DNA from 3 places in the Bacillus sp. BC08 genome. Region 3 is predicted to be linked to each of the others. Evidence: riboswitches for the same ligand, from Rfam matches in the RefSeq annotation. Region 3 holds a riboswitch; each other region holds the start of a gene.
The links. Region 3 has a riboswitch for thiamine pyrophosphate ahead of ACXVYO_RS10150 (MTH1187 family thiamine-binding protein). Riboswitches for the same ligand answer to the same signal wherever they lie in the genome.

Region 1 (8,275 bases), on a different contig from region 3:
ATCGATACCTGTTTTTTCACGTAAAACTGCTGCAAGTTGTGGAAATATAGCACGGCTTTCTCTAGCAAGTTCAAATAGTGGGTCATATGCATCCCATTCTGCCTGAACTCCAAGTAAACCAGCGGCTGCTTTCGAGGCTTCAGATGCAATTCTTTGCTTCTCTACAATCGCTACTTTATGTCCTCTTTCTGCTAGAAAATGTGCAACTGAACTACCAATTACACCACCGCCAATTATCGCTACATCATACTTCTTACACATGTTTTTCCGCCCACTTTCTTATTGATTCCTTATAAGATTTCGCTTTGCTATACGGGTTACTACTGCTTATAATCCCAGACATAACAGCAATACCACTGACGCCGTTAGTCAGAACATCCCTAGTGTTTTCCGTGGTGATTCCTCCAATTGCTGTAATTGGTATGGATAAACACTTTGCAATGTCTGAAACTTCTTCAAGCCCTCTCGCTGGCACACCTTTTTTACAATCCGTCGGAAATACATGACCATAGACGAGTGAATCCGCTCCATTCTTAAATGCATCGATCGCCTCTTCTAAAGAATGCACAGAATAACCAACATGCAAATAAGAGAACTTTTCTTTCACTGACCTTACATTTGCACTTCGATATCCTAGCTGCACACGTGGAATGTTTAATAAAATAGCAATATCAATTCGATCATTTATCACTATTTTTGATGCCGGAAAGCCTTTCTTCAAAAGACTTTCCACACCTTCATACAATTCCTTCGTACTTTTCTCACGCTCACGAATATGCAAATAATCAATCTCACTCTCAATTTGCATCGCTACATTCACCAACTCTTCGAATGTCATGTGGCCATTTGAGATTACATGAAGCTCATTTTTCATATTCATTCGCCTACTTTAAAATGTTTTCGAATAATTCATCGGCCGGAATGATTTCTTTCGTCATTCCTTTATCCTTCAGCCATTTATTTTGTTTCTCCCATGATTCTTTTGAATCCGATAAGAATGGCTCATCTTTCGTTTCCATCTTCTCTAATAAAATTTTCATACTTTCTTTTTCAACTTCTGGTACAAGTGGGAAGTTTTCTTTTTCTTGATGATTTAATAAAATATTTAATGCTTCATCTGGATTTTTCTTCATAAAATCATAGCCTTTTTTCGTACCACGTAAGAAGGCTTGTAACGCTTCTTTATCTTTTTTCAACGTTTTATCACCTGTTACAAATACAAGTTCATGATAATTTGGTACACCGTAATCAGCTGGATTAAAGTATGCTGGTTCATGGCCTTCATGACGCATAACAGGTACTTCATGGTTAATGTATGCCCCTGTTACCGCATCCACTTTTTTCGTAATTAGTGCCGGTACTAAATCAAAGCCAACATCGACTACTTTCACTGTATCTGGATTGCCACCAGCTTCTTTTACCATCGTTTTTAAATACATCTCACTTAAAGGTGTTCCAGAATATCCAACTGTTTTCCCCTCTAAATCTTTCGGCGATTGAATGCCTGCTGATTTCAGCGATACAACATGATTTAATGGTGAACGTACGACCGCTCCAATTGATTTCACTGGAATTTGTTCATTAGCTTTTGCCATGACAACATCTGGCTGATAATATAAGCCCACTGTTACTTTTCCTGCAGCTGCTAAAGTTAATGGGTCAGTCGGATTGGAAGGGAATTTAATATTCACCTTTACTCCCTCTTCTTTAAAGTAGCCTTTTTCTATTGCCGCATAAATAAAGCTATGTACCGCATTTGGGTACCAATCAAGCATGACCGTTATTTCTTTGTCTTTTTTACTCTTATCTGATGCTGAATTACTAGAACATCCAGCAATCATTGCAACTAATAATGTAAACACAAAGATGCGTTTTAAAAATTTCATGAATGCTTCCTCCAACTAATGAATTTCTTTTCTAATACCGAAATAAGTATGACGAAGAAAATAGCTAGTAATGATAACAATACAATGGGTGCAAATACACCCGCTCCGTCTAACTGCGTCATCATTCTTTTACTGAAATACCCTAGCCCAGCTTGTGCACCGAGCCATTCACCAATTGCTGCCCCAATCACACTAAGCGGAACTGCAATTTTTAAAGCTGAGAAAAAATAAGGCAGAGCAGACGGCAATTTTAATTTAAGAAAAACATCTTTTTTCGTTGCCCCGTACGTAACTAAAAGCTCTTCCCATTCTTTTTTCGTACTGCGTAGTCCATCATACGTATTGACCGCAATTGGGAAAAACGTAATTAAAACCGTAACAACAACCTTACTCCAGATCGTATATCCAAACCATAAAACGAAAAGCGGAGCAAGCGCTGTAATAGGAATCGTTTGTGAAGCAACTAATAGTGGATAAAATGCTCTCTCCATCCAATTACTCGCATTCATTAACATCGCTAGCCCTACCCCAAGTACGATAGAAATAGCCACCCCTATTAAAACAACGTATAATGTTGCCGGCAAATGAACTGTGAATAATATATCTTTTAGTTTCCATATCTTCATTACAATGGCAGACGGTGACGGTAAAATGTACATTTCATCTACGATTCTTGCGCCTACTTCCCAAAAGGCAAGTAAAATGCTAGAAAGTGTAAGAGCAGGTAATAGCTCCTTCAACCGCTTCATCATACGAGTACCTGCCTTTGTAACATACTAAGAAGCTCATCTTTAAGTGCTAACACTTCAGGCTCATATAAATCTTTTCTTGTTCGATTATGATCAAGTGGTACAACCCTCTCAGTTAAAGTAGTTATCGGTTGCTGCTCTACTACTAAAATTCGATTAGAAAGAAACAACGCTTCTTCCACATCGTGAGTGATAAATAAAATTGTTTTTTCCCACTCTTTCCATTGTTCAAACAGCCATTCTTGCAAAGATGCCTTCGTTAAAGCATCCAACGCGCTAAACGGTTCATCTAACAACAATATCTCCCCGCCTGTTAATAAAGTTCGAATGAAAGATACGCGTTGCCTCATACCACCAGATAAATCTTTCGGATATTTTGTCTCATATCCTTGTAAGCCAAATTTATGTAACAGTTCCTTTGCCTTTATTTGTGCTTCTTTCTTCTGTACACCTTGGCATTCTAGCGGCAAGGCCGCATTCTCAATAATCGTTCTCCATGGCAGGAGCATATCTTTTTGGGGCATATACCCTACAGGATGGCTCTTTGTTTCTGTCAACTCTATCTGTCCAGTACTCGCTTCTTCTAAACCTGTAATAAGGCGAAATAAAGTACTTTTCCCACATCCACTCGGTCCGATAATACTTACAAACTCTTTATCTTGTATAGAAGCATTTAATTCATTGATGATTGGTTTCTCATCATAATGAAAAGAAACATTATGAAACTGTAGTATGTTCTTGCTCCTCAAATCCCCACATCTCCTTACGATAGGACATATCCCAGAATAAATATTCAAATCGACTGGAATATAGGAAAATCTCCTCTAATCGATCTAGCTCTTTTTCAGACTTTCCAACTGCCATTTCATTTAATAAATCTATTAACCAAATACAAAGGTTACCGTATTCTTCAGAACTATATCCTTGAATCCACTCTCCAAAGAACTCATGATCTCTTGCTCCAGGAATATCATTTAAACGCTTTCCAATTTCCCAATAGCTCCACATACATGGAAGAAGTGCTGCTATTAATTCCGCAAGTGTGCCGTTTTGAGATACAGACATCATGTAATTTGTATAAGCTAAATTTTTAGCAGATGGTTTTGCTGACTCTATCTCCTCTATAGAAATTCCAAGCCTTTTTGCATACTGTTTATGAATCGTCATTTCTCCATTTAATATTCCATCAATTTGTTCAGCGAATTTCCCCATTACTTGTGGATTCGTTGCCTTTACAACACCAATCGCATATAGCTTTGCATAATCTAACAAATATAAATAATCTTGAATAATGTAATACTGAAACTTATCTTTTTCTAACGTACCATCCCCCATACCTACTACAAACGGATGATTATGACTCATCTCCCAAACTGGTTGTACAGTTTCTAATAATCTATCGCAAAATTTCATTTCCCTATCCCCTTCCGGTATGTGTATATAAATAAAAAACCACTTCTAAATAAGAAGTGGTTACAGCAAATAAAATTATAATTTATTCGTTGCTCCACTTCCCTTCGCTAGTATTACCTAGATCAGGTGTTATAAGGGTTAAGGATTATTCCTCTCTCAGCACAACAAGCACCCCTAGTGGTTTCAATATGAAATTTTCAAATAAAAAAGCCCCGTTTCTATACGCAAAGAAACGGGGACTCATTATTAGTGTCCGAATTGCTTCCCTACGCTAGCATAATCTAGATCAGGTAATGAAAAGGATCAAAGGCTTACGGCCTACTCTCAGCTGGCAACACCAGCTCTCCTAGCAAACTATGAAATTAACACTGTCAGTATAACATCGTAATAAGACATCATCAACTGTTTTAATTTTCTCAATTGTCAACAAAATAACGAAACTATATAATACTTATATTCTATCTTAGAAATTTTAATCCCAATTAATTGGATAAAAAGGAATTATTATCCTCAAAAAATTTATTTTTATATTGATTTCATATTACATTTATGTGAATACACCCACTATATTATATCTTTATACTATAATAAAATTACAACTATACAACTAGAGGAGGTCTCTATTATATGAATATGAAAGCTACTGCTTTAACAGCAACTACTATCGCAATTGCCTCTTTACTTCCTTCTATGGGAGAAACAAATGTACAAACAGCCAACGCTGAACAATTATCTAATGTGAAAATTGGATATGTCAAAGTCGATCAAGTAGCCTTACATACAAAAGATAACGCAAATAGCTCATCAATTGATACAATTCGCTTTAATACGAAAGTAAACATACTTGAAACAACAAATGGTTGGTATAAAGTATCTGTTAATAATAAAGTCGGTTATGTACAAAAAGATGCTATTCTACTAAAAAACAAACTTCAATCTAATAATCAATACATTGTTAATGCCAATGCATTAAACGTTCGTTCTGAACCTAATTTAGAATCTTCAATTTTAGATGTATTACCAAATGGGAAATTCGTTACCATTCAAGAAGAACAAGGCGAGTGGTATAAAATTTTACATAATGGCAAAACAGGTTACGTACAAAAAGCGTTCGTGTCTAATGGTTCACAGCCTTTAGTAAAAGGCATCACAGTTCAAAATAATACGAAATACACAGTTGCAACACCTAAACTTAATGTACGTAGCAACGCTAGTACAAATAGTGCACTACTTGGTTCATTACAAAATGGTACACAAATACAAGTAGTGGAAACTGTGGGAACTTGGTATAAAATTCGTTTTGGCACAGGATACGGATACGTGGCAAAACATTATGTGATGCAAAATCAAACACAATCACAAGCTCAAACAGCTCAACCTACTTCCATTCCAGCTGTGTTCAAATTCCCTACTCAAGGAAGAATTAGCTCAACCTTTGATATACGCTGGGAACAAATGCATTATGGTATAGATATCGCAGCTCAAGGTAATGTCTCTATCCAGGCGGCAGCTGCAGGTAAAGTTGTGAAATCATATTATTCAGCTAGCTATGGCAATGTTGTGTTCATCTCCCATCAAATAAACGGGAAATTATATACAACAGTCTATGCTCACATGAAAGATCGCACTGTACAAGTTGGTGATCAAGTACAAGCTGGACAATTAGTAGGTCATATGGGAAACACAGGTCATTCATACGGGCAACATCTTCATTTTGAATTACACAATGGAGAATGGAATTTTGAAAAAACAAATGCAGTAAACCCACTGCCATATTTAGTTAGGTAAATTGTATGCCACGCAATATCAATATACCTCTCTTAATTGAATACTTAGCCTTTTTAGGTTTAATCTGTTGTTTAATCATTTACAATACAAACACTGTATTTTTATCTATTATCATTGCTTTTGTTGCTTTAGAAATTATGATGGAAGCCTTTCAAGTGCAACTAAAACAAAAAATTGCCCATATTTATAATGCCATCTTTCTATTAGGTGCCCTAATAACAAATATTATTAGTAATGGTTTTTATTTATCTACCGTATTTCCTGTATTCTTTATGGCTGTTTTATTATTCATAGCTAGGTACATTCATGTTCCTAAAAACAAGAAACACGAACAAGAAGCTTAGTAAGAGGAGACACTGTGTACCGATCTTTCAAAGATAATCCGCTAAAATATATATTAAATTTATATAAAAAAACAAATACTTTTTTTGGTATACAAGGAAGCAATACGTCACAATTTCTCCTTTATGGAATGTTATTGCTCGTCTTAATTGCGTTCTCCTTGTTTTACTAATAAAAAAAGGATCTCACATAAACTTGAGATCCTTTTTAATTTATATAGAAAATGCTCTTTATCCGCAAGCATATTTTTCATAAATAAAGCTAAGATTATATTTTTTCTCTAAGCTCATTCTTTGTTCATCATCACACCAATAGAACAGAATGTCATGAATCGTTGCATAACGTTTATTTTTAAGAAATAGTTTAAAGAATGATGGTAAACAATCATGTAATTGTATAAATATATAATTGCGTAATATTTCTTCTTTATATTCAATGCCCTTACAAATATACAGTAATTCTTCACAATAATATGCATGTTGTGGAACTTGAATCATTTCGAAAAATGGCACATATGATAATAACTTCCCGATAAAATGATTATATCGATCCATTATTCCTATCGTCATATGCTCCATCATTTCTTTCATTACATATAAATAATCATCTACATGAGTAGTTTTCAATGGATCTAATCGATCTGAAATTTGAGAAAGTACAGCTCTTTGACAAGCTAACACCGCTTGACTAGGTCCATAGTACGATAGGAAGTCTGTACACTTACGATATTTTCGTAATAAGTCATGTGTATATAAGTCATACACAAAAGTATTACAATACATTGCTAGACTCATCATATCACTATTTAATTGCTCTTTTGATAGAGATTTAGCTCTCTTACACATATAAAAGAATGTAAATTCTAATACTTCTTTATGGGATAATAGATGTTTACAGTCTGTTACACATTTCTCATTAAATTTAACTCTATCCCAAATTTCTACATCCTCATCAGTTAATTCACCAATACGATATTTAATAATTAAATAGTTTAAAGCAACCGCCTGTGTCAAAAGATCCCACGTTTCATATTCCAATGAAGTGTGAACAAACTCAGCAAGTCCTTGATTCACCATAAAAGTATTCGCTTCTTCATACCAACCGATTTCTTGACATAAGCGAAGAATGCGTACTAAAGTTGGAATTTCATCTTTATGGAACTGTGGTAAATTTTTTGCTTTATTCATTCCATATACAATAAATGCAGCTAAATTTTCTTCTTTATAAAATTCTTTTTCTTTCCACACTAATATAGTTCGTTCTTTTCCTTCACCTTTTGGATGACAAGGTACAAGTAAAGAAAATAATTCAGCGAAATTATTTGGTTCTATATATGTATCTGTAACCAAATTCCAATTTGGATCGCGCTGTATAGCCCTCATATAATTCCCCTTCCCTTTTATCTACATAGGAAATATTAATCCGTTATTACATCATTAACAATAAATATTGCTATATTCGAAATCTTACATAATACTTATATCTATCAGTATATCATTTTTTCTCTTATTTAAAATTAAGAATGACAAATTTAAATAAACTGTCGAAATTACTACCTATATACTTATTATATAATGGCTCAGATACATCATGCTAACATATTAGTTTAACCCTATATACTAGAACAATGTATCTGATTTTTATACGTAACTTATTCCACTAATTAAAGTCGCACTTCATTCTGTATGCTGCTCCGATATTTCACTTAAAGCAAATCCCGCTTGATCATCTGCCGATTCTCTTATAGCTAAATCTCCTAGTGCCAGCATTCCAACGAGTTGACCACTCTCAACTACTGGTAATCGTCTAATTTGATACTGTGCCATTAACTCTGTAGCCTTTTCAATAGAATCATCTGGAGAAACTGAAACAATGTTTGTTGTCATTACATTCGTAATTTTATTAGATCCAGGATGTTTTTCAGCAATCCCCCGAACAACTAAATCTCGATCCGTAACAAGACCAACAACTTGCTCATTTTCAACAACCGGTATCAATCCAATCGATTCTTCTTTCATCTTTACAGCGGCCTCATATACATTGTCTAACGGTGTACACTGTACAATATGAGTGCTCATCAAGTCTCTCACTCGTGTC
Region 2 (8,275 bases), on a different contig from region 3:
GACGAATTAAATCAGCAGCGAATACGAAAGATCCTTTTAATACAGCGATTACTACGATTTCTTCTCCTTCAAAGTCACGTTCGATTTGAAGTGCTAGTTCTTTTACTTTTTCTTGTAATTGTTCTTCAGAGATTAAAGTGTCTTTTATTTCAATATTCATTGGAGTCCTCCTACAGTGTAAAACTTGTGAACATTTCGACTGTAAAGGATAGAAAGGAAAAAGTCAAAGAAGATATAAGTTTTTTACAGAAATCCCCACAAAATAGTCAGATGATATGATATACTGATCATATTAAGAAAACGCTTCCATAAAGGGTGATTATGATGAGAAAGAAAGAGTATACAAGTGCAACATTTATAAAAGCATTACTTTTAACAATTGTTCTTGGTAGTTTGGCTTACATAATTGATGTACCAGCGATTCGGATTTCACTAATTGGAATGACTTTAGTATTAGGCGCAATTTCCCACGGTATGATGTCACAGCTGCAAGAAGCTGGAGTCGATCATATGAAAGATCATATAGATGAGAAATGAGAAACCTTCACGTATAGAGAGTGAAGGTTTTTTGTTTCTTACAAAAATGTAAGGTAGTTGTAAGGCAAATCGATAGTTGCCTAGTAGTGTTTTGGATAAACTATAGGTGTAAGGTAAAAGGCAAGCATATTTTAGGTGAATTAAGTTTTAGGCACTCTATATGTGAAAAAGGAGTAGGAGGGCATGGAGAAACGTTGGACGACCTTTTCTTTTTTAGCAACTAGCAATACCGTAATGCTAGCTGGCGAAATGGATTTTTTGCACTTGTTTGATCGAGAAGACGATCATTCTTCTTCTAAATTTACAATGAAATGGAATAAATGGAGCGAAAGTTGTAGATTTGAAGAAGAGGCCCCTAACGAAGAGCAAAAGATTATTTTGACAAACCCTATTAAAGCGTGGGTTGTTCAACGTCGTAAGTGTAACGTCAAAAATCACTTAAAGAAAACTGAGCCGAGACAATTAGTTATCGCTCCGGCCCGTTCTACTTCTACATCACGCGAAAGTAACATGTAAATATTGAGACACACACCCGAAAAAACATCGTATATATTGCGATGTTTTTTTATTTGTCTACCATGAAATCTTTAAATGAAATATATTTCATCTGCATTTTATATTTATATCTCTTGTTTATTCTAGTGATACATCCGATGCGAAGTGATGTGATGTGAATAAAGTATAAGGGGAGAATTGAAGATGAAAAAGAATCTATTACCAATCTGTGCAATGGCATTGTTAACAGTAGGATATTCTTCAGTAGCAAGCGCGGATACTGGAACAGTAACGAAGGAAGAAGCGGCGCAACTGCAGCAAGATAAAGAGAAAAAAGAAGCAGTGATTAAAGAACAGCAAAAAAGTGAAGAAGAGAAAAAGAGAATAGCGCAAGAACAATTGAAAAATGATAAGGCAAAAAAAGAAGCATTGATTAAGGAACAGCAAAAAAGTGAAGAAGAGAAAAAGAGAATAGCACAAGAACAATTGAAAAATGATATGGCGAAAAAAGAAGCAGCACAAGTACAACAAAAAAATGGTGCAGTAAAAAAAGAAGCAGCAAAGCCAGTTGTACAAGGTGAAAAATTACCAAACACAGCATCTAATAATGTAGCAATGATGGGACTAAGCGCATGTCTTGTAGGGATAGGGACATTATTTGGCTTGAAACGTCGCAATAAAGTTAAGGCGTAAATAAAATATTGTCCTATAAAGAATGGAATAATTTCATATATTAAAAATGGTAGGTTATTCCTACCATTTTTGGCATGGAGGGATGAAACATGAAGTTACTCAATTATATCGGTATCATATTGATGGCGATAGGACTATGTATGGGATCATATTACGCTATGGAATGGTATAGAGGAAAAAGCTCTGCTCAACAATTAACGAAAGAAGAACTAAAGAGCCTTGAAAATATACAACATAATCAACTTTCTTACGAAACACCTGTAACTTCCCAAGTACCTTCTTCTCAAACGGAACATAAAGAAGGAGAAAAGGTTGCACTATTAAATATACCGAAAATAAAGAAGAAGTTTTCTATATACTGGGGTGCGGATGAGACAACGCTGAAAAAAGGAGTTGGAATGTTCGTTAGTGATGTAACGACAACGCCATCTGGAGGGGGACATACTGTACTGAGTGGGCACCGGGACACTGTATTTACTGATTTAGGAGAGTTAAAAGAAAAAGACACTCTTGTTTTAGAGTATGATAATAAAACGTACACATATGAAATTCAAAAAATATGGATTACCCATGCGGATGATCGTACTGTTATTATAAAAAAAGAAGAACCGATATTAACACTGACGACGTGCTATCCGTTTGATTATATAGGGGATGCACCAGATAGATATATTATCGAGGCGAAGTTAAAGGCTAGTTATTCAAAATGAAGTTGTAGTTTTGAAAGCGAGAGGGGGATATATAAGTTATGTCAAAAAACATTTTAATTGTGGAAGATGAAGATATTTTACGTGAAATATTAAAAGATTATTTTTTGAGTGAGCAATATGTAGTGTTTGAAGCAAGAGATGGGAAAGAAGCTTTAGTTGTATTTGAGGAAGAAGAGGTTGATTTAGTTATTTTAGATATTATGTTGCCGGAACTTGATGGGTGGTCCGTTTGCCGAAGGATCCGTAAAACATCCGAGGTTCCTATTATTATGCTGACAGCTCGTGTTGATGAAGATGATACGTTACTTGGATTTGAACTTGGAGCAGATGACTATGTGACGAAGCCGTATAGCCCACCCATTTTATTAGCTAGAGCGAAAAGGTTGTTAGAAAGTAGAAAAGTAACAAAGCAACTTTTAGAGAATGAAGATGATACATTATCAATTCATGGTATTCACGTCCATTTTCCGTCGCGTACTGTTACGATAGATAGAACAGACATTAATTTAACACATACAGAATTTGAAATATTAGCGTATTTTATGAAAAATCAAGGGATTGTTTTAACACGAGAGCAATTAATTTCAAGGATTTGGGGATACGAATTTGCCGGTGATGACCGAACCGTTAATAGCCATATTCGTAATTTGCGAAATAAATTAGGAGAGAAAGCAAAGTTCATTACAACTGTAGTACGAACAGGTTATAAATTTGAGGGGAATGTATGAGAAAAGGGATTGTACTAAAATTATTTACCCTCACAACAGCATTATGCATGTTAATTTTAGCGACAATATTTATTGGACAAACAATATTTTTTAAACAATATTATGCGAATCGAAAAGTAGAAGATATTAAAGTGAATTTAAATTCTTTTGAAAAGAATTATTTGAACTATGCAGGAAATGCAGAAGGAATTCAGAAGCTAGAGCAAGATTTTTTAAGAGAAAATAATACGTGGATTACGACATTAGATCAGAACGGGAATTTAAAACATGCAGATGATTTTTATTTTGAGGTAACGATAAATCGTTGGCAACAAAAGAGCTTTGGACAACAAATATTCAAAATCCCCCTATACAATCTCGTCAATATAGAGGAGATTGATAATAAACCATCAAATCAGTTTTTAGGCCAAGAAATTTATTTTTCTGGAGTGAAAAAAGAAGATAGTTTTATTCCGTTTTCTTTCTCGCTATCTAAGCAAAATTTAAGCGGATCGAATAAACCGTTAGAAAAAGCATTTAATGAGAAGATGAGTAAATTAGATCAAGAGAAAAAGAAAGCAGTTGGGGAACAAGCTGGTAAGGAAAAGAGGCCGGCCGTTCAGGAACCAGCTGCTCAAGAGCCAGATGCTTACATAGTAGGGCATGTTACGAAAGTACAATTCCCCGATGTAAAAGGACCCGTAAATCCAATTTATAAAAACACTTTATTTTTGGATAGTATAAAAGAATTTCAAACGGATGTAGTACTAAAAGAGAGTAATCAAATAGAATATTCAACAAAGACAATGGATTATGAAAAAAATGATATAAAATATAAATTATTAATGAAACCGATAAAAGAAAAAGATGGATCTGTAACATATATATATGCGATGGCTTCCTTACAACCTGTAGATGAAGCTGTACAAATGGTGCAAGATTACTACATTTACATCATTGCATTTGTAGTCGTTCTCATTTTTCTAGCTTCGTTCTATTACTCTAAACAAATTGCAAAGCCGTTATTAAAAATAAATGATACAACGAAGAAAATAGCGCACTTAGATTTCACAGAAAAAATACCGATTACTTCAAAAGATGAAATTGGGGATTTATCGAAAAATATTAATGTGCTATCGAATAAACTCCATTCGCATATTGGACAGTTAGAAGAAGATATTGAAAAGGAAAGAAAGTTAGAAAATACGCGGAAAGAATTCATTTCTGGTGTTTCGCATGAACTAAAAACACCGCTGAGTATTATGAAAAGCTGTATTTCTATTTTAAAAGATGGAGTAGCTGAGCATAAAAAAGAGTACTATTTTCAAGCGATGGAACGAGAAGTAGACAAAATGGATACTTTAATTTTGGATATGCTGGAGTTAGCTAAATTTGAGTCAGGCACATATAAAATGAAAAAGGATCCATTTTATATTGATACAGTAATTGAAGATATATGTGAACACCTTTCTGTGGACATAGAGAAAAAAGAACTGCATGTGCATAAAAATATATGCTCATTTGAAGTAGTCGCAAATCAAGGACGGATTGAACAAGTCATCGTGAACTTCATTACGAATGCCATACGTTATACACCAAATAAAGAAGATATTATTATTTCTACAATAGATGAAAAAGATTGTATAAAAGTATGTATTGAAAATAAAGGTACTCACATTGAAGAAGAACAATTAGATAAAATTTGGGATCGTTTTTATCGCGTGGATACAGCTCGTCAGCGTTCACAAGGTGGGACGGGGCTTGGGCTTGCCATTTCAAAGAACATTTTAGAACTACATGATGCTGAATATGGGGCAGAAAATACAGAAGATGGTGTATTATTTTACTTCTATTTATCGAAAAAAGCGTAGACAATGTAATCTACGCTTTTTTAACTTATTTTCATATTATCTTTACCTAATCTTTATTTTTAAGCGATATAATCTGGTTAGAAAATGAGGTTATGTAAGGAGTCGATGAACCGTGCATAGCAAGTGGCTAAGTATAATGGTATTTATTTTCTTTTGTGCATTTATTGTATTTTTAATCGATATTACGATATGAAAAAAAGAGCGCTCATTAAGCGCTCTTTTTCTTCGAGTTCAGTTGATAAGCATTGATGCTTTTGAATAAACGTGGTGAAGTAAGAAATAAAAAGATAAGTAAAACGGTACATAGAATATAGGAACCAATCATTGTGCTACCGTTAAATATTAAAGAATATAGAACTGCTGATTGACCTTTTGGTGCATATTGTCCCCAGAAAATAATTCCAGCGATAAAGTGACAGAAGTAGCGAGCGAAGCTACCAACAAATGTAGCAAGAATAATGTAACCAATAACTTTCTTTCCTTCGTTTTGTTTTTGTAAAGGTTTGTCTTTACGGCTACTTAAACTGGATTGTTCTAAGCTATTTTCATTGGATGTTAAAAGTGCTTTTTGAATTGGACGATAGAATAGACCAGCAAATCCAATGAATGCGAAAGCAACGAAGTATTCAATTAGTACTTGAATTGGTGTGACGATAATGGCATCGCCTACGACAATTTGTAATAATCCCCAAATTAAGCCTCCTAAGAAAGCCATTTTGAAGCCCCAGCGGTATGCGATAATAAAAATAGGAATCATAGCGAATGAGATGGAACCGCCTGTTGCTGATAGTTTGATTGAAAGTGGTAAAATGTCGATGACCAAGGCGAAGGCTGCAAGAATTGCAGATTCGATCATCGCTTGTAAATTGGTGTTACGCATGTTGTCTCCCCCTAAATCCAAGTTGTACAAAAAAGAATAGATATCATAGGAGGATACGAAATACGTAAATAAAAAAGAGGTATGTATTTCGGACGTTTGCACAATCCCTGCGTTAGCATTAACTAACAGGTTCGAAGGGTCGGAACGAAGTGTTCCCTCTCAGCGGCATGGCTCCCCCAGTGATAACGAGATTCTTTATTTGCTATTGTTTATTGTAAGCGAAATGGATGAGAATGGCAAACGAATGTAGTATGACAATTATTGAAATAGAATTGTAGTGAAATGTTAATAAATATGAAGCAAAAGGGTATAGTCCAATTGAAATAGAGTGTGCTATAATTTTTCTGAAAATAATTATCATTCTCTTCTGAGGGGGAAGGTTATGAGCTTAGTAGATATTAAAATCGGTGAGAAAGTGCTAGTGAAAAGTGTTCAGTCTTTAGATTATTTACTAAAGAGAAGATTGGCTGCTTTCGGTCTTTCTGAAGGAAGCGAACTTCGCATGAAGCAAAAGGCGATGTTCAAAGGTCCTTGTACATTGGAGTGTCGTGGACAGTTAATTAGTATTCGTCATTGTGACGCGAAAATGATAAAGGTGGAATTAGCGTGAATAAGGTAGCTTTGCTAGGGAATCCAAATACAGGGAAGACATCATTATTTAATGCACTTACTGGTTCTTATGAGTATGTAGGGAACTGGAGCGGTGTAACAGTAGAAAAGAAAGTTGGTAAATTAAAAGATAAGCAAGGGACATTAATTGATTTACCAGGTGTTTATGATTTGAATCCAGTTTCGCGTGATGAAGGTGTCGTTACAAATTTTCTACTAACAGATGAATTTCATCATATGTTAAATATAGTGGATTCTTCACAATTCGAGCGAAACATGCATTTAACGCTGCAATTACTTGAATTTGGAAAGCCAGTCTCAATCGGATTAAATATGGTTGATGTGGCAAAGCAAAGAGGCATTGTAATTGATGTAAAACGATTATCAGAACGATTAGGTGTAACAGTCGTTCCTGTCGTTGCAAGAAGCGGAAAAGGCTGTGAAGAACTACTTGCTACTCTTAAAGAAAATGATAAAAACGAGAAAAAGCCATTCATTATTTCATATGGTGTACAGATGGATGAAGGAATTGGACAGGTAATTTCTCTTTTAGAGAAAGCGAATTACAAGCATCCAAGATGGTTAGCTCTTCAATTTTTAAGCAATAACGAAGTAGTAGAAAAAGAAATGAAAGCATTACCAATTTATAAGGAACTTGTAGCCATTCGATCTCGCTTAGAAGGAAAACTTGATTGTACGTTGGAAGAGCATATTTATAAAACTCGTGAAGCGTATATTGAAAAGTTAAAAACAAATGTTATGCAGCATGAGAAAGAAGGAAAGATTCCTTTTTCGGAAAAAATTGATAGATTAATTACACATAAAATTTTCGGACTTCCAATCTTTTTAGCAGTTATGTTTTTTATTTTTCAGGTTACGTTTACGTGGATTGGTACACCTTTATCGGATATGTTAGATGAGTTTTTTGGTGGACAGCTTACGGATTGGGTAACGGCTGGGCTTACAAGTGTTGGAGCTTCTGATTTTATTCAAGCACTCGTTACAGAAGGTATTATTGCCGGTGTTGGTGCTGTATTAGTATTCGTTCCACAAATTTTTGCATTATTCTTTTTCATTTCATTATTAGAAGACTCAGGATATATGGCGCGAATTGCAGTTGTTATGGATAGAATTATGGAGTTTTTCGGCTTAAACGGAAAAGCGTTTATTCCGATGATTATCGGTTTTGGATGTAATGTTCCAGGTATTATGGCAGCGAGAACGATTGAACAAGAAAAAGAACGCTTACTTACAGTTCTTGTAACACCGTTTATGTCCTGTTCGGCACGTTTACCTGTATATGCATTATTTGCGGGAGTATTCTTCCCTCATAGTCAGGCAACTGTTGTGTTTTCTTTATATGTTGCAGGTATTGTTCTTGCGTTATTAGTTACAAAAATTATGTCTCTGACAATTTTAAAAGCGGAAAAGTCTATTTTCGTCATTGAACTACCTCCTTACCGCGTGCCACAAGCGAAAACGTTATGGTTAAGTACGTGGGAGAAAGGGAAAGGATTTGTTCGTAAAGCAGGTACATTCATCTTCGGTGGTTCTGTTGTCATTTGGTTATTAAACTATGCAGGTCCATCAGGATTTGGTGTTGATATGGGAGACAGTTACTTAGCGATGATTGGTGGATTTATCGCACCACTATTTGCACCGCTTGGATTTGGAACGTGGCAAGCTGCGGCATCCCTTTTAACAGGATTTTTAGCGAAAGAAGTTGTCGTTTCTACAATGGCAATTATTTATGCGGTGAAAGAAGATGTGTTA
Region 3 (8,275 bases):
AAAAAATGTATTGCTAACTGTATTAGTTATTTTGACGCTTGTTGGTACTATGGGAGCGTTAAGTTTTAATATGTTTCAAAATAGCATGATGTCTATATTTGAAAGGCATTCTTTTGAAACAGGAGATACGGTATTACATAAATTAGACGCAGAAATATTAAGGGATGTTGCAAAAAATCCAACCGCAGAAAGAGAAAAAAGAGAGAAGTTAACAGAGAAATTAGATGAATCAACGGAAGAATTGAACAGTGTTGGACAAACGTATATTGTTGGAGCGAAAAAAAATGAAAAAGGTGAGCTACAAATCATTGATTTGTCCACAGGTTTAGCAAATGTTGTTGAAGTAAGACCGGGGGAATATTATAAACAACCAGATCTTTGGATGGAAGCATATGATAAAGTAATGAGCACAAAAAAAGCAAACATGACAGTAGTATATGAAGACGCATTGGGATCATGGGTAACGATATTAGAGCCAATTAAAGATGAGAAAGATAATATTGTGGCAATTGTCGCAGCCGATGTAGATGCCTCTATTGTTCCTATGACAAAAGAAAAGTTCATTATACAAGGTTTAATGTTTATTTGTATTTCTGTTTTAATTGCAACGGTTATTCAATTCCTAATCGTACGTAACGCACTTGCTCCATTGCGGGATTTACGTGAAGGATTGCGCCAAGTCGGTGAAGGTGACTTAAGTATTAAATTAGAGGAAAGACCAGATGATATTGGTATTATTAATGCGTATTTTAATAATACCATCGAGAAGTTTAAAGGGATTATAGATAAAGTGAAGCAAACAGCAGAACAGGTTTCCTCATCTTCACAAGAATTGTCAGTGAGTACGAAAGAGAATAGCATGGCAGTCCAAGGAATCGTAAGTTCTATAGTTGAGTTAAGGGCTGGCATTCAATTACAGGAAACTGCAGTACCAAAGTATTTAGATATTATATATGAAATGGAAGATAGGATGGAAGAGATAACTAATACTGCAAAACAAATGGCGAAAGAGTCTGAAGGTACAAAGCATCATTCAGTAAAAGGAAATGGTATTATTGAACAGACGATTAATCAAATGAACATAATACAAAATGCAGTACAAGATTTATCTTCTATTATTTATTCTTTGGAAACAAGATCAAAAGAAATTAGTGATATTGTAACAGTAATTACCGGTATTTCAAATCAAACGAATTCGCTAGCTCTAAATGCTTTTATTAAATCTTCACGTGTTGAGGAAACTGGTGAGGGATTTGTCGTTGTTGCGGATGAAGTGCGTAAATTAGCAGAGCAGACCGAAGTATCAGCAAAAGATATAGCAAAATTAATAGGGGAAACACGAGCTGGTACGGAAGAAGCTGTTGTTTCAATGAAAAATACCTTAAAAGAAGTAGAATCGGGTATGAAACTTGTTGAAAGTAGTGGTGCTTTCTTTGGTGGGGTTTCAAAATCAGCACAATCTGTTACAAATCAGGTTAGAGTTGTTTCTGACAATTCAAGTGATATATTGCAAAATAGCCAAAATATTGTGCGGATTGTAAATGAACTATCACTTATTGCAAATACGTATGCGAATAGTAGTAGTAATGTTGAAGAAAGTATGAAAGAGCAGGAAATGTCTGTACAAGATATTGCGGAATTAGCTAGTTCTTTAAGCTGGCTTTCGCAGGAGTTACAAGAGTTAATAGGAGAATTCAAAAGTTAAATGAAATGATTATACGCGCTTTTGTTTGTTCAATAAAATAAATCATGCTACAATGAAAACGAATTAAGGACCGGGGAGCCAATTGGCTGAGAGGATGTAAACAAACATCGACCCTCAACCTGATCTGGATAATGCCAGCGTAGGGAGTTACTTAAAGTGATGTAGCATATGTTATTCTATAATAACTTGCATACAAGGCTTTCCTACGCAGTAGGAAAGCCTTTTCTTGTTTGAACATTTCATTTTATAAGGGGGATTTTACTATGTCACAACAAGTTACAATTTCATTTTCAGTAGTACCACAAGCGAAGAACAAAGATGTGTATTCTGTTGTTGATAAAGCAATTGAGGTTGTACAACAATCGGGAGTTCGTTATGAAGTAGGGGCAATGGAAACAACGCTGGAAGGAGAATTAGATGTACTTCTTGATGTCATTAAACGTGCGCAACAAGCTTGTGTGGATGCTGGAGCAGAGGAAGTGATTACTTCTATTAAAATCCATTATCGTCCAAGCACTGGTGTAACGATAGATGAAAAGGTTTGGAAGTACCGTGATGAATATGCAAAACCAGAAGCAATCTAAAATAATTACAACTATTTGGCTTATCCTTCTCATTGCGATATGGGAAGGATCTGTTTCATTATTTAAAATTGAACCGTGGATCTTACCCAAGCCTTCTGCCATTGTTCAAGAATTAATTGGAATGAAAGATTTACTATTACCGAATACGATGCAAACGTTACAAGAGGTTCTAATCGGACTGTTTTTTGCGATTTTAATTGGGACAAGTATTGCAATTATTATGGATGTTATCCCTTTATTTCGTATTTTAATAAATCCGTTGCTTGTTATTTCGCAAACGATTCCAATCGTTGTACTTGCACCGTTATTTATTATTTGGTTTGGATATGGAATGCTACCGAAAGTAATGGTAGTAATACTCGTTTGTTTCTTCCCGATTGCACTTAGCATTTTAGAAGGTTTTCAAACGGTAGATAAAAATATGTTGAAGTTGTTGCAAACGATGAAGGCAACGAAATGGCAAGTTTACCAGAAAGTAAAGTTTCCAGCAGTGCTTCCATACTTTTTCTCAGGTTTAAAAATTGCAGTTACATATAGCGTAATGGGAGCGATTATTGGGGAATGGCTCGGTGCCAGTGAAGGATTAGGAGTTATGCTTACAAGAGCTACAAAATCCTTTTTAACAGCCCGAGTATTTGGTGTGGCAGCAATTATTGTTATGGTGACATTATGTCTGTATTTTATCGTGGAGTTTATGGCAAGAATAACAGCACCGTGGATATATAGAAAGGACGGCAGAAAATGAAAAAAGGTTTAAAAGTTATGTTAGCTGCCTTATTAGCAGTAGGTGTGGCTGGATGTAATCCGGCGAAGAAAGAAGAAAGTGCAAGTAAAGATCAAAAAGTAAAAGTAGTATTAGATTGGTTTCCAAATACGAATCATACTGGCTTATATGTAGCGCAAGCGAAAGATTATTATAAAAAGCAAGGCTTAGATGTAGAAATTATTCAGCCTGGTGATAATGTGACAGCGGAGCAAATGATAGCTTCAGGAAAAGCTGACTTCGCAATAAGCGCACAAGAAAATGTAACGTTGGCTCGTGTAGAAGGTATTCCTGTTGTATCTGTCGGAGCGATTATTCAGCATAACACTTCAGCTTTTGCATCGCTTAAGAAAGATAACATGACTTCACCGAAAGATTTTGAAGGTAAACGTTACGGAGGTTGGGGAGGACCAGCAGAAGAAGCAACGTTAAAGACAATTATGGAGAAACATCAAGCTGATTTTAATAAAGTTGAAAAGATCATCTTAGGACAAACCGATTTCTTTAAATCAATCGGTCGTGATGCAGACTTTGAATGGATTTATTACGGATGGGATGGAATTGAAGCGAAGCGCCAAGGAAAAGAGTTAAATACGATTATGGTGAAAGACTTAGACCCGGCGCTTGATTTCTATAGTCCTGTTATGATTACGAGTGAAAAACATACGAAACAAGATAAAGACTTTGTGAAAAAGTTTATGAGTGCAACGACAGAAGGTTATAACTTTGCAATTAAAGAACCGAAAGAAGCTGCTGATATTTTAATTAAAGCTGTTCCAGATGTAAATAAAGACTTAGTACAAGAAAGTCAAAAGTGGTTAAGTACGAAGTATCAAGATGATGCAAAAGCATGGGGAGTACAGAAGGAAGAAGTTTGGACGAATTACATGAATTTCTTATATGATAACAAAGTTATTAAGAAGAAAATTGATGTGAAAGATGCCTTTACAAATGAGTTCCTTCCAAGTGAAAAATGAGTGGATTACAAATAAAAGAGGTTGTAAAAGCTTTTGATGGAAAGAATGTATTAGCAAATATTAGTGCTTCTATACGAGAGGGAGAGTTCGTTTCCTTTGTAGGACCGAGTGGTTGCGGGAAAAGCACATTATTAAATATGATTGCAAATGTTGAAAATCCAACAAGTGGGGATGTAACGTATAACGATAAGCAAATGCAAGAGCAAGATGTTGTAAGTTATATGCCGCAACAAGATTTATTACTGCCGTGGCGATCAGCTTTGCAAAATATAGTTCTTCCATTGGAAATCGAAGGGAAACCGAAAAAACAAAGGCTAACGGAGGGAATAGAAGCATTAAAGCAGTTTGAACTAGATGAATATGCAGACCATTATCCAGATGAATTGTCTGGTGGTATGCGTCAAAGAATTAGTTTTCTACGCACATATTTATGTGAAAAGCCAATTATGCTACTTGATGAACCTTTTGGAAAATTAGATGCCTTTACAAAAATGGAAGTACATAGCTGGCTTTTAAACTCTTGGCACCAAGAGAAGCAAACAATCGTTATGGTCACACATGACTTAGATGAGGCAATCTTGCTTTCGGATCGCATATTTATTTTATCTCAAAGACCAGCTTCAATAGTTGGTGAGGTACAAGTGAAATTACCTAGGCCGAGAACGATGGATATGTTAACGTCACTTGAGTTAAAGAAGGATAAGGAAGAAATTCTGAGAGTATTAGCCCCGTATATGAAAAAATAGAAAAAGCCTTTTAACAGTTTTTGGTATAATCGCTGTTAAGAGGCTTTTTATATAGGGGGAGAAAGATGAAATCTATAGAGCAAATAGTTGATTCTTTAACAGCTGATAATCTTGAAGAAGGAAAGTTCTTATTAAAAAATCATATTTTATTGATGAAGTATGGTATGGAACATCATGAATTAAAAGAAGAAGAAATGACAGAAGTTTTAAAGTGGGTGCAAGGCCGGAATCAATTAAGAGAAGATGTTCCAGAATTACGCGATTTACATTTAGTTAAAAAATTTCAAGTGTTATTAGATGAATTTATTCATTCTATAATTTCAAATGGTTATGTGGAAGATGCGGTAGAAGTTTTAGAGAGTGTATTGAAAAGTATGGGAGCAGTCGCTCATATTGTAAAGATTATGTTTGTTGGCAAAAGAAAAGTTAATAGAAATTCTTTAGAAATGGTAGAAGAGTTAAAACGGGAGTGCTACAACTTAATGGAACAGCGTGCTGCTGTCGGGTTGCATGCTCAAATCTTTCACGTTTTAGGTTTTGTTCATTCCATTCAGTTTGATTTAGAAGAAAGGTCGCAGGAACATGGACGAACTGTAATAGGCCTTTTAACGGATTTTAAGACGAAGGAATTGAAACCTGTACAACAATTTCAAAACGAAGAACATATTCCAGAAGTGAAAAATATGGTTAGTAAAGAGTATGGGATAGAGCTACAACGAAGAATTTATATGTGGAAATCGTTAACGCTCATCTTTACAAATCCATATGCATTAGAAAAGATGTATAAAGAAATTTACGCAGAAAATGAAAAAGCGGAGAAGGAACAAAAGAAAAAATAGAGAATAGAATATAACAGAGTAGTTTATACTCTTAATATAACAAATGTTAAAGGAGTGAAAGGATAAAATGACTTTATCAACTGTTCTTCAAATGGTTTTAGCTTGATGTGGGAGAAGTCTGCCCATTTTTAACGATTAAGCTAAATTGAAGACAGCAGGTAAAGAACCTTAATCCTTTTTTACGATAATATGTAATGGGTAAGGTGTATTCACCTTACCCATTTTTTATATATACAATTAAATAAGGCTTTATACTGTTGCTCTCTCTATTTAGCTTACGAACAATAAGTAGAGGAGAGAAAAAAATGAGTATATTAACAGTAGAAAATTTAAGTCATTCGTATGGTGAGAAAACCATTTTAGATAATGCGTGTTTTCGGCTATTAAAGGGCGAGCATGTTGGGTTAGTTGGGAAAAATGGAATTGGAAAATCAACATTGTTAAGGATTTTAACAGGAGAACTTATACATGATGACGGAAACATTGAATGGTTTCCACATGTGAAGATAGGTTTTTTACAGCAGCATATGGATTTACAAGAAGGAATAACAATTGAGGGATACTTACAAAGTGCATTTTCTAATTTGTATGCAATTGAGTGTGAAATGTTAAAAATTGCTGAAGAAATGAATGGAGCAGGAAAAATAGAAAAACTGTTAGTAAAGTATGGAGAATTACAAACTATATTGGAAAGTTCTAATTTCTATCAAATTCATACAGAAATTGAAGAAGTAGCAATGGGCTTAGGCTTACTTGAAATAGGCTTGAAAAAGGATGTTTCACAGTTAAGTGGAGGACAGCGAACAAAGTTATTACTTGGGAAGCTCCTTTTAGAAAAAGCTGATGTTTTATTGCTAGATGAGCCAACAAACTATTTAGATACAGCCCATATAGAATGGTTGCAATCGTATTTGAGACAGTATGAAAAAGCTTATGTGATCATTTCACATGACGAAGTATTTTTGAACAGTATTACAAATGTTATTTATCATCTAGAAGAACGGAAAGTGAAGCGGTACGTAGGAAATTATGAAAAATTTGTGCAAAGCTATCAATTGCAAAGGAAACAATTACAATCGGCGCATGCGAAACAACAAAAAGAAATTGCTCAGTTAGAAACATTTATTCAAAAAAATAAAATTCGAAAAGCGAAACAGGCTAAAAGTCGAGAGAAAGTATTAGAGAAAATGCAAAGGATTGAAAAGGTTAATCATGTAACTCGATCCCGTTTTGATTTCAATGTTTACGAGGAGCCAGTGAGTCGTATATTGCAAGCTGAGAAACTAAGGATAGGTTATAGTGATCCGCTATGCCCAGAGTTGAATTTACAAGTGAAAAAGGGAGAAAAGATAGCGATTGTTGGTCATAATGGAATTGGAAAAACGACGATGTTAAAAACGTTATTAGGTCAAATAAAACCGCTAAGTGGTTCAATTTCTGTTGGCGAGCGAGTAAATCCTGCCTATTTTGCACAGGAAGAGTTTGCTTCAGAAACAACACCATTAGAGAAAGTTTGGGCAGAACGACCAGATATGACAAGGAAAGAAATACGCCAAGCATTAGCAAAGTGTGGTTTGAAAGAAGAGCACGTGTTAAAACCTATTCGTTTATTAAGCGGCGGAGAACAAACGAAAGTGCGTTTATGTGAACTTATCGTAACGAAAAGCAATGTTTTAATTTTAGATGAACCGACTAATCATTTGGATGTAGAAACAAAGAAGTCTTTGCAGGAAGCGTTACAACAATATACAGGAACAGTTTTACTTGTCTCACATGAGCCTTCTTTCTATGAAGGGTGGATCACAAAAGTATGGAATATAGAAGAATGGAACGCTGAACAATAATCACAAAGAAAAGGCATTAGCTTATATAAGCTAATGCCTTTTCTTTGTGATTAACATGATTTTCGAGAACTCTTACATGAGAATTGTATGAAGAAGCACTCTTATGGTGCGCTTATAAGCGTGCTTTTTCTTATGTTATGTTTATATTTAGATGCCTTTCCCTAATAGGCGACTATCTTTTCTTTATATATATAGATAGTTTAAAGTGGAATGAAAAATAATTCCTATATGTAAAGGATAATGTGATTAGTATAGGAAGACAATAGAACTTAAAGGAAATTCATGTAAAATTCAGATGAACTTCACACGAACTTCATATTAGAAACTAAATATAATTATAATAGGTTATCGTAATATATATTTACGATTTTTCATAAAATTAAAAGTTTGAATTTAGGTCAGAGCACTCAAACCTAAATTCAAACTTTAGTGAAATAATTAATGGAGGTTACGTTTAGTTTTCGCTAATAGATGCATTTAAAAGTTCAGCAGGATTGCCTGTTCCTGCTCCTCCGATTGTAATCGATCCACCAGGAGGAATTTCACCATTCCATCCTGCATTCGTAATTACGTAATGATTATTTATTTTACTACTAATTTTAGAATCCCAAACTTGTGTTAAATTGCCGTTATAATCAAATTCTAATTTCCAGTTTTTAATAGGGGTCGTTCCACTATTTTTAATTACAATCGAGAAGTTGTAACCACTTCCCCAATTTGAAGTGACTGAAAAGGTAGCATTCCCATTTCCATCAGGAGGTGTTGTGTTAACGTCATCTGTTTTTACAAGAATAGAAGTAGGCTGTGATTTATTCCC

Region 1: linked by a shared signal. The riboswitch ahead of tenA (thiaminase II) and the one ahead of ACXVYO_RS10150 (MTH1187 family thiamine-binding protein) in region 3 are both predicted to bind thiamine pyrophosphate.
Region 2: linked by a shared signal. The riboswitch ahead of ACXVYO_RS18300 (energy-coupled thiamine transporter ThiT) and the one ahead of ACXVYO_RS10150 (MTH1187 family thiamine-binding protein) in region 3 are both predicted to bind thiamine pyrophosphate.

What each region holds. Positions count from the first base shown of each region.
Region 1 is NZ_JBTGPA010000034.1:331,715-339,989, forward strand. Features, by position in the region: gene thiO (glycine oxidase ThiO) at 1-261, opposite strand, end outside; gene tenI (thiazole tautomerase TenI) at 254-874, opposite strand; gene ACXVYO_RS17805 (ABC transporter substrate-binding protein) at 885-1,886, opposite strand; gene ACXVYO_RS17810 (ABC transporter permease) at 1,883-2,635, opposite strand; gene ACXVYO_RS17815 (ABC transporter ATP-binding protein) at 2,635-3,384, opposite strand; gene tenA (thiaminase II) at 3,353-4,048, opposite strand; TPP riboswitch at 4,131-4,234, opposite strand; TPP riboswitch at 4,295-4,406, opposite strand; gene ACXVYO_RS17825 (SH3 domain-containing protein) at 4,676-5,836, shown strand; gene ACXVYO_RS17830 (hypothetical protein) at 5,842-6,180, shown strand; gene ACXVYO_RS17835 (DUF3965 domain-containing protein) at 6,409-7,560, opposite strand; gene ACXVYO_RS17840 (CBS domain-containing protein) at 7,855-8,275, opposite strand, start outside.
Region 2 is NZ_JBTGPA010000035.1:59,793-68,067, forward strand. Features, by position in the region: gene hpt (hypoxanthine phosphoribosyltransferase) at 1-160, opposite strand, end outside; gene ACXVYO_RS18270 (hypothetical protein) at 322-537, shown strand; gene ACXVYO_RS18275 (hypothetical protein) at 721-1,053, shown strand; gene ACXVYO_RS18280 (LPXTG cell wall anchor domain-containing protein) at 1,237-1,725, shown strand; gene ACXVYO_RS18285 (class D sortase) at 1,815-2,435, shown strand; gene ACXVYO_RS18290 (response regulator transcription factor) at 2,474-3,163, shown strand; gene ACXVYO_RS18295 (sensor histidine kinase) at 3,160-5,013, shown strand; gene ACXVYO_RS18300 (energy-coupled thiamine transporter ThiT) at 5,222-5,893, opposite strand; TPP riboswitch at 5,980-6,081, opposite strand; gene ACXVYO_RS18305 (FeoA family protein) at 6,276-6,503, shown strand; gene feoB (ferrous iron transport protein B) at 6,500-8,275, shown strand, end outside.
Region 3 is NZ_JBTGPA010000030.1:91,753-100,027, reverse strand. Features, by position in the region: gene ACXVYO_RS10155 (methyl-accepting chemotaxis protein) at 1-1,705, shown strand, start outside; TPP riboswitch at 1,767-1,868, shown strand; gene ACXVYO_RS10150 (MTH1187 family thiamine-binding protein) at 1,969-2,289, shown strand; gene ACXVYO_RS10145 (ABC transporter permease) at 2,261-3,034, shown strand; gene ACXVYO_RS10140 (ABC transporter substrate-binding protein) at 3,031-4,029, shown strand; gene ACXVYO_RS10135 (ABC transporter ATP-binding protein) at 4,026-4,775, shown strand; gene ACXVYO_RS10130 (hypothetical protein) at 4,841-5,614, shown strand; gene ACXVYO_RS10125 (ABC-F family ATP-binding cassette domain-containing protein) at 5,920-7,458, shown strand; gene ACXVYO_RS10120 (glycosyl hydrolase family 18 protein) at 7,913-8,275, opposite strand, start outside.